One region of the Priestia sp. D51 genome, then DNA from elsewhere that is predicted to be linked to it. Evidence: a T-box and tRNA genes for the amino acid it is inferred to sense, from the RefSeq annotation. Region 1 holds a T-box; the other holds one or more tRNA genes.
The links. The T-box of region 1 lies ahead of thrS (threonine--tRNA ligase). A T-box ahead of a tRNA ligase gene usually reads a tRNA of that ligase, here a tRNA-Thr.
Positions count from the first base shown of each region.

Region 1 (7,494 bases):
CTCAGGAACGTTGAGAGGAGAAACATCGCTCTATCAAGAAAAAGCACCGATTTTCTTTATGACGGATGATGACCCGACAAAAGGACTTCACCAAACAAATTTTTTAGGAGAAAGCTATCCGTCAGTCGTTCAGCCTAATCACATTCAAGCGGTCATTGTCGAGTTTCAATCAGCCGCAGAAAAGGAAATCCGGAAATACGCTCGATACCATGATAATCCGCAATTTCGGTCAGCACCTAACGAAAAAGATGAAGTCATCCACCGAGAGCAATATGAAAGTTACCCTGTAGATCTTACTAACCTTAAAGAAACATCGGTTCCGGATCAAATTGAAATGTACAATTTGACCAAGGATACGTTAGAAACAGTAAATTTGGCTTACCCGTATTTTTCAACAAATGAAACAAGGAAAATTCAGCGGCAGCTTGATGTTATTCTTAAAGAACAACTCAGGAAAAAACGGATTTTTCCGCAAAGTGGAAGCATGTACCAGGAGCTTCCGTCTAAAGATAGATAAAAAATAGTTTCGACGAGTTCAAGCCTAATATTGGTGTAAGTAGAAAAAGGTATATTTAATATTCTAGTATATAAATAAAAAAACTGATGATACTTGTGCTATGTTACTTATTCTGATTTGAGCAATACTGGATTTTAATTCGCTAATAATACTTAGATAAAGCAAATAAGTGCTTGTAATATCTTTCTTTTTTGCCTTTATTTTTACACAATAAAGGTAAAAACAAAATAAAATGCAGGTGTTAATATTATAATAAAAAACTTTTTAAGCCCATATATTCCTAAGTAACTTTTCGGAAATTTAAGCATAAATTAATTCTATAACATTAAAAAATAAAAATTATTTCTTGACTTCTGTAAAATTTATACACTATAATCACTTTTAACAACTAACAAACATTATTTGGCAATGAAAAGGACATGAATTAGGTGCCGTTTTCTTCGCAGAGAATAGGGTCAGCGGCTGGGAGCCCTTAAGAAATCATCTAATTTACCACCTTAGAGCTATTGCAGGGAATGTGCATAACTGAAACTGCAATCGGTAAAACCGTTATCTTTTTTGAGCGTAAAATGCATACAGGTATTTTACGGAATTAGGGTGGTACCACGACCGCATTCGTCCCTTCACTAGGGATGAGTGCGGTTTTTTATGTAGAAAAAATGAATATACAAGCATTGAAAAGGACATGAATCATTTTTGGATTTTCTTTACAGAGAGTAGGGTCACTGGCTGAGAACCCTTAGAAAACGAAATGAATTTACCACCTTGGAGCTGCGGCGGGGAATGTGTGTACACTGAAACTGCAACCGGTAAAACCGTTATCTTTTTAAGCGTAAAATACGTATAGGTATTTTACGGAATTAGGGTGGTACCACGGCCGCATTCGTCCCTTTACTAGGGATGAGTGCGGTTTTTTTGTTGAATAAAAACATATTGGAGGAATGAACATGTCGAAACAAATGGAAGCAGAAAAACGAAATCATCAAAAATTAGGTCAAGAACTGGAGCTGTTTATGTCGATGGAAGAAGCTCCTGGTATGCCGTTTTTCTTACCTAACGGAATGATTGTTCGAAATGAGTTAGAAAACTACTGGAAACAAAAGCATTACAAAGCAGGCTATCAAGAGATAAAAACTCCCATCATGATGAAACAGGAGCTATGGGAACAATCAGGGCATTGGGAGCACTATCATGAAAATATGTATTTTTCAAATGTTGACAAACAAAACTATGCGATTAAACCGATGAATTGTCCGGGAGCCATTTTATTGTTTAACAGCAAGCGAAGAAGCTATCGAGAACTTCCCATTCGATACGCAGAACTTGGATTGGTTCACCGCCACGAGCTTTCGGGCTCTTTAAACGGACTGCTAAGAGTCCGGTCATTCACACAGGACGATGCGCATTTATTCGTAGAACTTAATCAGATTGAAGTTGAGATTAGCCGCATTCTAGCGTTTATCCATGACTTTTATTCACATTTTGGCTTTGATTACAAAGTGGAGCTATCCACACGTCCTGAAAAATTTATGGGAGATATTGAAACATGGAATCAAGCAGAAAAGTCGCTTCAATCGGTGCTAAATGAAAAAGGCTTAAACTATCAGGTAAATGAAGGAGACGGAGCTTTTTACGGGCCGAAAATCGATTTTCATATTTTAGATTCCCTAGGCCGCAGCTGGCAGTGCGGAACAGTTCAGCTTGATTTCTTAATGCCAGAGAAGTTTGACTGTATGTATATTGGAGAGGACAATAAACCGCACCGTCCCGTAATGATTCACCGCGCTATATACGGTTCCGTTGAACGATTTATGGCCATCTTGATTGAACATTATGAAGGTCAATTTCCTCTTTGGCTGGCTCCTGTTCAATTTAAGCTTTTGCCTATTGCACCGCCGCATGTGGAATATGCATACAAGGTGAAACACGAGCTGGAGTCACAAGGGTATCGTGTTGAAGTGGATGATCGTATTGAAAAAATAGGTCTGAAAATTAGAGAAGCCGAAATGCTCAAAGTTCCTTATATGGCCGTAATAGGAGATAAAGAAGTAGAAAATAAATCGCTTGCTATGCGAAAGCACGGGAAGAAAAACATTGGAACAGTAAGTGTTGAAGAGGCAGCTGCACACTTGAATAAAGAAAAAAATTCAAACAGAGTTTATTGAAGCCATTTACCTTGCTAAATAGAAAAATCCGATTTTTTAAGTCGGATAGTGATTCCCTTCATCTTGTCTTACACCAAAATGAAGGGAATATTGAACTAGAAGGGTATAAGATATTATATATCGGCAGTATAACTTTTGCCTTAGACAAACGCCGGTATTTTGTGAAAAAAATTATCTTATCCCATTCGAATCGTTTGCATTTGATGGAGCTGAATCTTCATTTGACAATTTGTTCATAGGTTGCTGACCTCGCTTCTTTTTAGAAGGAGAATAAAAAAGAAATTTAAACATAAAGTACACTCCTAATGCTAGTAAAATACAGCCAATAAGTAAGTTAAGCATCTCTCTCCGCCCTTCATACGCTTCAGTTTTCATCATTATAACACCCGTTGAGGTAAAACATTCATCGTTCTGTAAATAATCCCTATGTCAGGAATTTATATTTGAAGATAGGTAGCGAAAAAAACTATCTGGAAATGAATCTATTTATTTTTTAGAATATTAATTTTATTCAAACTTATTATGCATAATCACAACGATGATTTCTTTATTTAGTTGATAAAGACAAAATAGAGAGAGATTAAGAAATCGCTTACAAAAACTCTTGAAATATATATAATGATATTAGTATACTAATAGACAAGTTAGTAATTATTTCTATATAATTACTTCTGTATCTGAAGTAAAAACGCGTAGTCAAATAGGAAAAGACGTCATTTTTAAGTTTTTTAATGGATGAGTGGCAACAGAGAGGAGAGAGTGCAATGGGAAAACTATTTAAAAAGAAGTCAATCGAGCAATTATTAGAACAAAGTCAAAACAAATCTCTAGTCAAAACATTAGGGGCATTCGATTTGACTCTTCTTGGTATTGGAGCCGTAATAGGAACGGGGGTTTTAGTTTTAACAGGCTTAGTAGCTGCTAACGATGCGGGGCCAGCCGTTATTTTTTCTTTTATACTGGCTTCTATTGTATGCGGTTTTGCAGCGCTGTGCTATGCGGAATTTGCTTCAACTATACCTGTATCTGGGAGCGTTTACACCTATACATATGCAACCATCGGCGAAGTGGTAGCACACTTAATGGGATGGACATTGCTTTCCGTCTATTTATTAACGATGTCAGCAGTAGCAAACGGCTGGTCTTCTTATTTTAACAACTTTTTAGAAGGATTTGGTTTTTCACTGCCAAAAGAATTGATTACAATCCCTGCAAATGGAGGTCTAGTAAACCTTCCTGCTATTTGTATTACGCTTCTTATTACATGGCTGCTTTCAAGAGGAACAAAAGAAAGTAAAAAAGTGAACAACTTTATGGTGCTTGTTAAATTGTTTATTATCCTTCTTTTTATTATTGTAGGAGCTTTTTATGTAAAACCGTCTAATTGGACACCTTTTATGCCTTATGGAATTGAAGGTGTTGTGACAGGAGGTGCGGCCGTATTTTTTGCTTTCTTAGGTTTTGATGCCTTATCTACATCAGCAGAAGAAGTAAAGAATCCGCAGCGTAATTTGCCCATTGGAATTATTAGTTCACTCGTGATCTGCACGATTATTTATGTAGCAGTATGCCTTGTTATGACAGGGGTTGTTTCTTATAAGGAACTGAACGTTCCAGAAGCAATGGCCTATGTTCTTCATTCAGTAGGACAAAATGCAGTGGCAGGAATTATTGCTGCAGGAGCTGTCATTGGAATCATGGCTGTTATTTTCGCCTACATTTATGCAGCAACACGCATTTTATTCTCAATGAGCCGTGACGGCTTGCTGCCAAAAGCATTTGCTAAAACAAATGAGAAAACAGGAGTTCCGACTCTTTCCACTTGGCTAGTAGGGATTATCGGAGCGTTAATTTCAGGGTTTATTGATCTAAAAGAACTTGCGAATTTAGCAAATATCGGTGCTCTTTTAACTTTCGGCATGGTGGGCGTCAGCATTATCATCTTACGTAAAACGCATCCAACTTTAAAACGCGGATTTACAATGCCGTTTGTCCCGATTTTACCAATTTTATCTGTATTATCTTGTTTATTTTTAATGATTAATCTTCCTAAAACAACATGGCTGTATTTTAGCATATGGATTGTGCTTGGTATATTTGTGTATATAGGTTATTCTCGTAAACACAGTCGATTAACAAGTAAAGAAATGAGAAAAGCGAGCTAGCAAAAAAAGAGCCTTTCATCCAAGGAAGGCTCTTTTTTTGCTTTTTGTTCAGTTGTTAGACAGTCAGGACGATTGTTCACTATGTTTTTTGCGTGTTTCCACAATAAAAAGACAAGTGCTAATAACAAAAGCCGTTCCTACAAAAATGGCGCCAACCCAAGGAAGTGAAGGAAGTCCCATATGGTTAATAATTACGCCTCCGAAAAAGGCGCCAAAAGCATTTCCTAAGTTAGCAAATGAGTGATTCGAAGTAGAAGCTAAAGCAGGTGCTTCCTGTGCTAAGTTCATAATTTTCACTTGAATACCAGGCATTACAGCAAACGCTGCTGCTCCCCAGAAAAACAGCGTGATAATAGCTGCTGTTGGGCTTTTAACAGTGAACGTAAAAATAGTCAGCACAATACAAAGAAAAGCAAATATACCTACAACCGAAGGCATTAACTTCCAGTCTGCTAGCTTGCCTCCAACAACGTTTCCGAGCGTAACGCCGCATCCATATAATACAAGAATCCACGTAACACTATGTTCACTTACTCCTGTAACGTCTTCAAGAAGCGGTGTAATGTACGTAAATACAGTAAATAAACTGCCGCATCCTATCGCGCTTAAAAGAAGCATCACAAGAAGTTTTGGTTGAGTAAAAGCAGCAAACTGCTGTTTTAGACCCGTTAATTTGTCTTGACCAAGCTTTGGGATAAACAGAATAATACCAATAAATGCAATAATCCCCATGATCGTAATAGCCCCAAACGAAGCTCTCCAGCCTAAGTGTTGCCCAATGAATGTTCCCACAGGAACGCCGATTATATTTGCAATGGTTAAACCTGCCATCATCGTTGCGACAGCACTTGCACGTTTATGAGGTTGTACGAGCCGTGAAGCAATAACAGCGCCTACTCCAAAGAAAGTACCGTGACATAATGCCGTAACTAAACGAGCTCCCATTAAAATCCCATAGCTGGGTGCAATAATAGCAATCGCATTTCCGAGAATAAATAAAAGCATAAGTAAACAAAGCAGAAGCTTTTGAGGAAGTCGATGAGTAAAAATAGTTAAAATTGGCGCGCCGATTGCTACTCCTAAAGCATAGCTTGTAATTAGCTGACCAGCAGTCGAAATGCTAACATGAAGATCTTCCGCAACGTTAGGCAGTATCCCCATAATAACAAATTCCGTCATTCCAATAGCAAAAGCTCCAAGAGTCAACGAGATAAGAGCAATTGGAAAGGAATCCTTCTTACTGACCTGCTCATTGGTATGCATTGTATTCATGTGTGATCACCCTTTCTGTGTATAAAATTTATATCTCCTTGAAAAGAAGTCAATTACTAATAATACTTAAGTGATTGAGCTTTGACAACCAAAAAAGCTGATGTAAGCGGTATCTTTTAGGATTCCTTTTATCTTTATCATATATGAAGACAGTCAGACATAAATTTATTGACAGAATAAAGTTTAGTCCTATAAACTATTTTTAAAGTTGAATAGTTTATACCTATAAACTAAATGAGTAAAGGAGGGAAAGAAGTGACGAAAAGCAAGTTATATCAAGCTGTAGAACTTTTTGAAGAAGTGCTGTTTGTAGGAACAGAAGTCATTCACAGAGAGCTGAGCCATAACCTCTTCGAACATGTCTCAAGGCAGCAGTTTGATTTGTTAAATAGTTTAATGATTAAAGGTCCATCTTCACCTGGCAGTCTCGCTGTCTTGCAAGGTGTTCATAAAAGTGCCATTTCGAATCGAATTAAAAAACTGCTCGAAAAAGGGCTTGTGGAGTGGGACACTAATGAACTAGAGAGCGATAAACGTTCTAAGCTTATTAAGATTACGGCTGAAGGAGAAAAGGTAATACATGACGGAAATGCCGCGTGTTTTAGTATCATTGAGAATTTGTTTGATGATGTAGAAGAAGAAAAAATAGATACATTTATTGAAATTCTTACAATGGCAAAAGAAAAGTTAACTATAAAAGGGGAAAGCAAAAAATGAAATTTATTGTGAAATTTAAATGGGTGATTGCGGCCTTTATTTTAGCTTTAACGGTCATATTGATGCTAACGGCACCCAATTTAACAAAGCTCGCAAGTGAAAAAGGACAGTCTCAGCTTCCTGATAATGCCGTTTCATCTAGGGCCAGCCAAATTCTCAAAAATGCCGGGGAAGACAGTAACACCATCAGCATGGTGATCAAGCTAGATAACGCATTAGATAAAGATAGTGAGAAACAGATACAGAAAATCATTGATAAGACAGAGAAAATTAAAGGTGTAAAAGATGTTACAACGCCTTTAACAGATGATCAAGATGTTCGTAACCAATTAATGTCTAAAGACAAAAAAACCGTTTTAGTTCCGGTTACTGTCAGTGGATCGGATGAAAAAGTTGAAAAAATAGCGAATCAGATTTATGACAGCGTGCCAAAAGACGTTACGGCATATGTAACAGGTGCATCTCTTATTAATCAGGATTTTGCACACAGTTCAGAAGAAGGGTTAAAGAAAACCGAGTTTATTACTATCTTCTTGATTTTAGGTTTGCTTCTACTCGTTTTCCGTTCAGTCGTGACGCCGTTTATTCCTATTTTAATTGTGGGAATCACATACTTAATCAGTCAATCGTTACTAGGTATTTTAGTTGAAAATGTCGA
Region 1 covers NZ_JBLTIR010000004.1:2,669-10,162, reverse strand. The annotation lists gene ACNHOZ_RS16770 (sulfatase-like hydrolase/transferase) at 1-517, shown strand, start outside; T-box leader at 917-1,143, shown strand; T-box leader at 1,183-1,411, shown strand; gene thrS (threonine--tRNA ligase) at 1,465-2,682, shown strand; gene ACNHOZ_RS16760 (hypothetical protein) at 2,854-3,057, opposite strand; gene ACNHOZ_RS16755 (amino acid permease) at 3,447-4,847, shown strand; gene ACNHOZ_RS16750 (MFS transporter) at 4,911-6,119, opposite strand; gene ACNHOZ_RS16745 (MarR family winged helix-turn-helix transcriptional regulator) at 6,375-6,836, shown strand; gene ACNHOZ_RS16740 (MMPL family transporter) at 6,833-7,494, shown strand, end outside.

Region 2 (7,494 bases), on a different contig from region 1:
TGACTTTATTTACAGCAGGAACAATACTTGCAGGTGCTTCGCCCGTATTTTCTGTGTTGTTAACCGCTCGTATTATTCAAGCGTCAGGCGCAGCTATTATGATGCCGCTTTTAATGAACGTATTGCTCACAAGTTTTCCATTAGAAAAACGCGGAGCTGCGATGGGGATTTTCGGTTTAGTTATGATTTTTGCTCCGGCAATTGGTCCTACATTATCAGGATGGCTAATTGAACACTATGAGTGGAGAATGCTGTTCCACCTTGTTACGCCAATCGCAGCCATTGTATTAATAGGCGCTTTCTTCCTATTAAAAGACAAAAAAGAAAAAGTGGAAATCAATTTGGATTTTTTATCCCTTTTGCTATCTACAATTGGATTTGGCGGACTTCTATACGGGTTTAGCTCAGCAGGGGATAAAGGCTGGGATTCTGTGGAAGTATACGGTACCATTATCGTAGGAGCTGTGGCGCTGATTTTATTTATTACACGTCAGTTCAAGCTTAAAACACCGATGCTTGAATTCCGCATTTTTAAATATCCAATGTTTGCTTTATCATCAACGATTTCGATGGTGATCACAATGGCATTATTCTCAGCCATGCTGCTAATGCCAATTTATGTTCAAACGGTACGAGGCATCTCTCCGCTTCATTCAGGATTACTAATGCTTCCAGGTGCGCTGCTAATGGGTGTAATGTCACCGATTACCGGAAAATTATTTGATAAATTCGGAGCGCGTGCATTGGCTGTAACGGGTCTAACGATTACAGCTGTTACGACGTATTTCTTCAGTAACTTAGAGCTTGATACGACGTATACAACGCTCATTACGCTTTACACGCTTCGCATGTTCGGAATGTCTATGGTGATGATGCCGGTTATGACAAACGGATTAAATCAGCTGCCGCAGCGCTTTAATCCGCATGGTACTGCCATGAACAATACGCTTCAACAAGTATCGGGAGCTATTGGTTCGGCTCTTTTAGTAACGGTGATGTCAAACCGTACAGCTACTCATGCAAAAGAGCTCGCTCAAGATGCAATGAGCGGAGCAGGAGCAGCTAATGCAACCGCAGCCGGGGCAGCTCAAATGAAAGAGCAGATTGGGATGCAGGCAATGGTACAAGGGATTAACGATGCGTTTGCTATCTCTGTAGTCCTAGTGGTGGTTGCCTTAATTCTTTCATTGTTTATGAAACGAGCAACGCCGGCAAGTGAAGATGAAATGATAAAGGAAAAAGCAGGACGCGAGCAGTTTGCTAAATAAAAAAGAAATCCCCGCTGAGACAGCGGGGATTTTTTCAGCTTGTATATCTAAAGCTTAAGCCCATTTTCTTTAATAATTTCCGGTAGCCGATAGACGTTTGATCAGCCATAATATGCGCTTCCATCTGCAGGTCTAAAGGCAAGTCTTCAGGTTTTTGATTTTCAACCATTTCACGGTCTTCGTCAAAGACGCGAAGGTTAAAGTCATACACACCTTCAACGGGAGAATCTTTGTCAAAGTTTCGAGCGATTGGCGCGAATAAACGTGTTTCGCGGGCTGAAATAGGAGAGACTGCATTCATAATCCACAGCTCTGCGCCTTCTGGGAAGTATACTTTTAGCGTAGCTGTAAACGGCGGATAAACATCAAAGACGCGAAGCCATTTAAAATCAGGTGGATTTAAATGCTGCTGTTCTTTGGAATAATTGCTCACGGTGCTCGTATATTCTACATGAAGCCCATAGTCTGTATCGCTTACTTTATATTTAGGCACAAAGGCGTTGTTTCGATCACCAAATGTGTCCGTGTGAACCCAAGCAAAATGAGCTACGTCTAAAAAGCCTTCCATTTGACGACCGGCTGAACCCATGATATCAAAGCTCGGACAAACAATTTGCTGAAAATCAGGGTCTTCCCACGCATTGAAGTAAGGCAGGTTATCTTGTTCTCCTGTCAGGGAAGTCCAAACTAATCCAAATCGTTCAATAACTGGATAGACGGCCATACAGAGGCGGGGAGAAATGTTGGCGTCAGGGTGAGCTGGAATCGACGTGCATGCGCCGTCCGTTGCGTAGCGGAAGCCGTGGTAAGGACAGACAATTTCATCATCTTCCACCCAGCCCATGCTAAGCGGGGTCCCTCGGTGAACGCATAAATCGCGTGCCGCTACAACTTTGTGTGTGGTGCGGTATAGAACTAGATTTACATCTAGCAGTTTTACAGACGTTGGTTTCTCAGTTACATCACTGCAGCGTGCGACGGGGTACCAATACTTAGCGAGCGTCGTCCAATCTTCCAGGCTGAACGTGCAGTCTCTTGGGTAGGGAGTTGCCGTTTTTGATTTGGTCATGGTTGGTTGTTGTTCCATCTATTTTCTTCCTTTCTTTTGTAAGCTCTTTTACTAAGGGTAATATAAAAAAAGAAAATTCACACAATTTATGTGAGAAGTTCTAACATAAAATATGGAACTTTGTAGAAAGTGCGAATTTCAGAAGACGCCAATTAGAGAATATACCAATAAAAAAATTTAAAAAAGCGCTTCCTAAATAAATTTAAACGTGATATAATTTTCCAAGACGCTGGTGTAGCTCAGTAGGTAGAGCACTTGCATGGTAAGCAAGAGGTCGCAGGTTCGATCCCTGTCGCTAGCATACTCAAAAACCTTCTTTCTTGTTGAAAGAAGGTTTTTTTATTTGAATTGGCTTTAAATTTATTCTCCGAATTATTCTTCCCCGCCTTGTGAAAACTTTAACAGTTTGATAGCCTTATTAGGAGGCTGTTAGAAAACATGTGTATCTTTTCCACTATGTCTTATGAATCATATTTAGAAATATTCTTAAAAGAATGTTTATTGCCTCTAAGTATTGGGTACACGAAACTAGGGGTTAAATTTCAACAGGGAGTGTGAACGATAATTTGATTACGTTTAAGAATGTGTCAAAGCAATATCCAGACGGTACGACCGCCGTGAAAAATATTAATCTAGAAATAAAAGAAGGAGAGTTTTTCGTTTTAATTGGTCCGAGTGGATGTGGGAAAACAACCACCTTAAAAATGATTAACCGTCTTCATGATATTACCGAAGGAGAACTATACATAAAAGATAAGCTCGTATCGGACCACAACATACATGAGCTACGCTGGAACATTGGTTATGTGCTACAGCAGATTGCTCTTTTTCCTCATATGACCATTGCTGAGAATATAGCCATTGTACCGGAGATGAAGCATTGGAAGAAAAACAAAATCAAAACGCGTATTGATGAACTGCTTACCTTGGTAGGACTAGACCCAAAGCAATATCGAAACCGAAAGCCGTCTGAGCTCTCAGGTGGCCAGCAGCAACGTGTAGGTGTAGCACGTGCCCTCGCAGCTGATCCCCCCGTTATTTTAATGGACGAACCCTTTAGCGCCCTCGATCCGTTAAGCCGCGAACAGCTTCAACAAGATGTTATTAGCTTAAAAGAAAAAATCAAAAAAACATTTGTGTTTGTTACGCATGATATGAGCGAAGCCATGACGCTTGGAGATCGTATCTGCCTGATGAAAGATGGGGAAATTGTTCAAGTTGGCACCCCGGAGGAATTCATTCAAAAGCCTAAAAATGAGTTTGTAAAAACATTTATTGGAAATCAAGGAAATACTTTATTTGAGACATTGGATATGTTTGTCAAAGAAAGTGAACAGCCAGACGTAGAACCTACTGAAGAGCTAGCTTCAACCGCCACTGTTCAGCAGGCAATGGACGCCCTTTACGACCATGAAGCAATAGCTGTGAAAAAAGGGAGCAAACGCATTGGCGTTGTAACGCGCAAAACTCTATTAGCGTTTCTTTCTGATAAAACGAAAGAAGGAGGAACGCTGTAATGAATGCACTAAGCACATTATTAGATCAACGAGGAGATGCCCTGTTTCAAGCTCTTCTTGAACACATTCAAATTTCAGTACTGGCTCTTGTGATCGCCGTATTAATTTCAGTGCCGCTTGGACTGTACTTAACGAGGCATGACCGCATTGCTGAACCGATCATTGGCGTAACAGCCGTACTGCAAACCATTCCCTCACTCGCTTTATTAGGATTACTGATTCCTCTTGTCGGAATTGGAACCTTTCCCGCGGTTATTGCACTGTTTTTATATTCGCTTCTTCCTATTGTACGAAATACATATACCGGAATTAAAGAAGTGGACCCATCTTTAATTGAAGCATCCAAAGCCATGGGGATGAACTCGTGGAGACGATTAATCAAAGTAGAACTTCCTCTAGCGCTTCCTGTCATTATGGCCGGAATTCGCACAGCGATGGTACTCATTATTGGTACAGCGACAATCGTGGCTCTTATCGGAGCAGGCGGACTCGGAAGCTTAATTTTGCTTGGTATTGACCGAAGCGATAATAGTTTGATTTTATTAGGAGCCGTTCCAGCAGCATTATTAGCGCTTATTTTTGATGGAATTCTGCGAACGATTGAACACTCTGCTAAAAAAGGGTCCAAAAAACGCTCGTTCATCATGATCATCGTATTAATACTTATTCTTGTTTCTCCGTTTGCAGCAATGAGCGCAACAAAACCAGACCTTGTTATCGGAGGGAAAATTGGCGCAGAACAAGATATTTTAATTAATATGTACAAAGAATTAATTGAAGATCAAACCGATATGAAAGTAAATCTTCGTTCGTCGCTTGGAAAAACAGTATTTGTATTTGAGGCTCTGCGTAACAAGGAAATTGATTTGTACCCTGAATATACGGGGACAGCCATTGTGACGCATCTAAAGGAACAGCCGGACAGCAAAGATGAAACACAGGTGTACAAGCAGGCAAAAGAAGGATTTCAAAAGAAATTCGGCCTTGTCTATTTAGATCCAATGAAGTTTAATAATACGTACACATTGACCGTTACAAAAGAATTTGCTAAAGAAAATAATCTAACGACCATTTCAGATTTGGCAAATGCAACAGATAAAGTAAAAGCAGGATTTACGCTTGAGTTTAAAGATCGTGAAGACGGCTACGTAGGCCTTCAAAAAGAATATGGCCTTACCTTCCCGAATATTAAGACGATGGAGCCGAAGCTTCGCTATCGCGCTGTAGAAAAAGGCGATATTAACATGCTTGATGCTTATGCAACGGATCCTGAAATCAAACAGTTTGGTTTAAAAGTCTTAAAAGACGACCAGCAGTTCTTCCCACCGTATCAAGGAGCGCCTGTGCTTCGTGAAGATACGCTAAAAGAGCACCCTGAACTGAAAAAAATCTTAAATCAACTGGGTGGTAAAATCAGTGACGACGAAATGCGTGAAATGAACTATCAAGTAAACGCAAAAGGAAAAACGGCTGAAGAAGTCGCTCATCAATTCTTAGTGAAAAAAGGATTAATTAAAAAATAAAAATGAAGACAAAAAGATCCGAACGATTTATCGTTCGGATCTTTTTTTAGGCGTGATTTCGTTATGTTTCAATCTCTTTTTAATGTGAGAGAAGCGTTAATGAAAATGAGGTCTTATGAACAAGCTAAAGGTACCAAATTTGTTTTCTGATGGAGAGGAGGCGCCGTTATGAATTCATTTTTTGCGTGTCATCCTGTACAACATTCTTTTCAGCTTTTTTCAGTTGAACACCTTGTAACTTTAGCCATTATCGTGATCATAGGAACAGTTATTTTTTTGTGTCGAAAGCAGCTGCGAAAAAAGAGGTTTGTGTTCGTTTTGCTTTCACTCGTTCTAATTGCTTCAGAAACGGCCTACCAGGCTTGGGAAATCGGATGTCATCAGTGGTCCGTTGAAACTTCTTTGCCTCTTCAGCTGAGTGATATAGTCGTGCTGCTGGCTGCTGTTATGCTGATAACCAAAAGCAGATTTCTTTTTTATTTTGTGTACTTCGCAGGAATCAGCAGCTCTGTTCAAGCGATGATTACCCCAGACCTTGGCGGCTATGCGTATGCCCAGTTTCGCTATGTGCAGTTCTATGTATCGCATGGTGGTGTGGTACTTGCTTGCTGTATGCTAATTGCTGCCTGCAGATATGAGCCGACGCTTCGTTCTTTATGGGTAAGCGTAGTATTTGTTAATCTGTACGGAGGTTTTATCTATGTCATGAATCGTTTACTCGGTGCGAATTATTTATACATGATGAAAAAGCCAGAGCACGCTTCCTTGCTAGATGTTCTTGGACCTCATCCTTGGTATTTAGTATGGATTGAAGGAATCATGATTCTTAGCTTTCTTGTCCTTTATCTTCCGTTTTGGGTACATAAAAAAATTAAAGGTGATAAAAGCAAAGTCAATTTTATTGAAGCAGAATGATAATACTGGTAATTTATAAGTGTAAACGAACTCGGATTTCCTGAAGGAAAAGGAAAGAATGAGTGAACAAGACGTGAGAGGCAAGCGTAAAAAATAGAAAAGAAAAAAGCAAGCACAGACATCAGAAGGAGAGTATCCAAATGAAAACACTGGTTATTTTAGCGCATCCAAATCTAGCATCTTCTCGTATTAATAAAGCGTGGGCAGAGCGAGTAAAAAAAGAGGAGGATGTGTACGTTCATGATTTATACGCAAACTATCCCGATTTCAAAATTGATGTAGAAAAAGAGCAGGAGTTAGCTGTTCAATTCGATCGTATTGTTTTTCAATTTCCATTTTACTGGTACAGCTCACCAGCACTCTTAAAAGAGTGGCAAGATGTTGTTTTAACATACGGATGGGCTTATGGAAGCAAAGGTACTAAACTTCAGGGAAAAGAGTTTGTCGTAGCTACTTCGACAGGAGGCCCTGCAGAAGCTTATCAAGAAGGGGGATACAACCGTTACCCAATGAATCATCTGCTTCTTCCTTTCCAAGCTATGGCAAATTTAACAGGTATGAAGTTCCAAACTCCATTTTTATTTCAAGGAGCAGGCGGTGACCTGAGTGACAAAGTTATTCAAGATAGCGCAGAAAGCTACGCTCAATTACTAAGATAATAAAAAAAGCCGCGTCAAAGCGGCTTTTTAATTTGCGTTTGTTCGTGAGAAAGAAGTAAGCAGCTTTTGAGGAGCAATATCTAATCCTTCAATCAGTAGTCCTGTCATAGCCGTTAGACTCCCGACTTCAAAAGATTCCCCAGCTCTCCAAAATGCTGATTCACCTTGTTTGATATAAATTTTCAGTCCGTTATCGCCAGCTACCCAGCCTTCCCCGTGAACGACTAAAAGAAGCTGTGGAATCGTAGCTTCTTGACGGGGGGTATAATCATTTTCTTGAAAAGATAAAAAGCTGATTTTGACATCTCCAGTATGAGAAAGCAATGGGTTTACTTTATAGGTAGAATGAAGAAAGGAACGCTCTTCTTCAGATTGAAAACCATATAATTTCATCATTTCATCTCCTTGACTAAAAAATATAAAAAAGAAGTCCTTCTCTTTTCATATACGCATACAGGAGAAAAAATAGAACTCCAAAGAAACAGCTGTTTTCTAGAAAACAACTCCATTTTATCTCCATTTTTTGTCGAAGCTGAAAATTTT
Region 2 covers NZ_JBLTIR010000001.1:965,059-972,552, forward strand. The annotation lists gene ACNHOZ_RS05010 (DHA2 family efflux MFS transporter permease subunit) at 1-1,268, shown strand, start outside; gene ACNHOZ_RS05015 (aromatic ring-hydroxylating oxygenase subunit alpha) at 1,303-2,355, opposite strand; tRNA gene ACNHOZ_RS05020 (tRNA-Thr) at 2,566-2,638, shown strand; gene ACNHOZ_RS05025 (ABC transporter ATP-binding protein) at 2,904-3,854, shown strand; gene ACNHOZ_RS05030 (ABC transporter permease/substrate-binding protein) at 3,854-5,377, shown strand; gene ACNHOZ_RS05035 (YwaF family protein) at 5,546-6,292, shown strand; gene ACNHOZ_RS05040 (NAD(P)H-dependent oxidoreductase) at 6,433-6,951, shown strand; gene ACNHOZ_RS05045 (hypothetical protein) at 6,979-7,344, opposite strand.
Region 2: it has a tRNA-Thr gene. The T-box ahead of thrS (threonine--tRNA ligase) is inferred to sense a tRNA for this amino acid. The anticodon was not compared.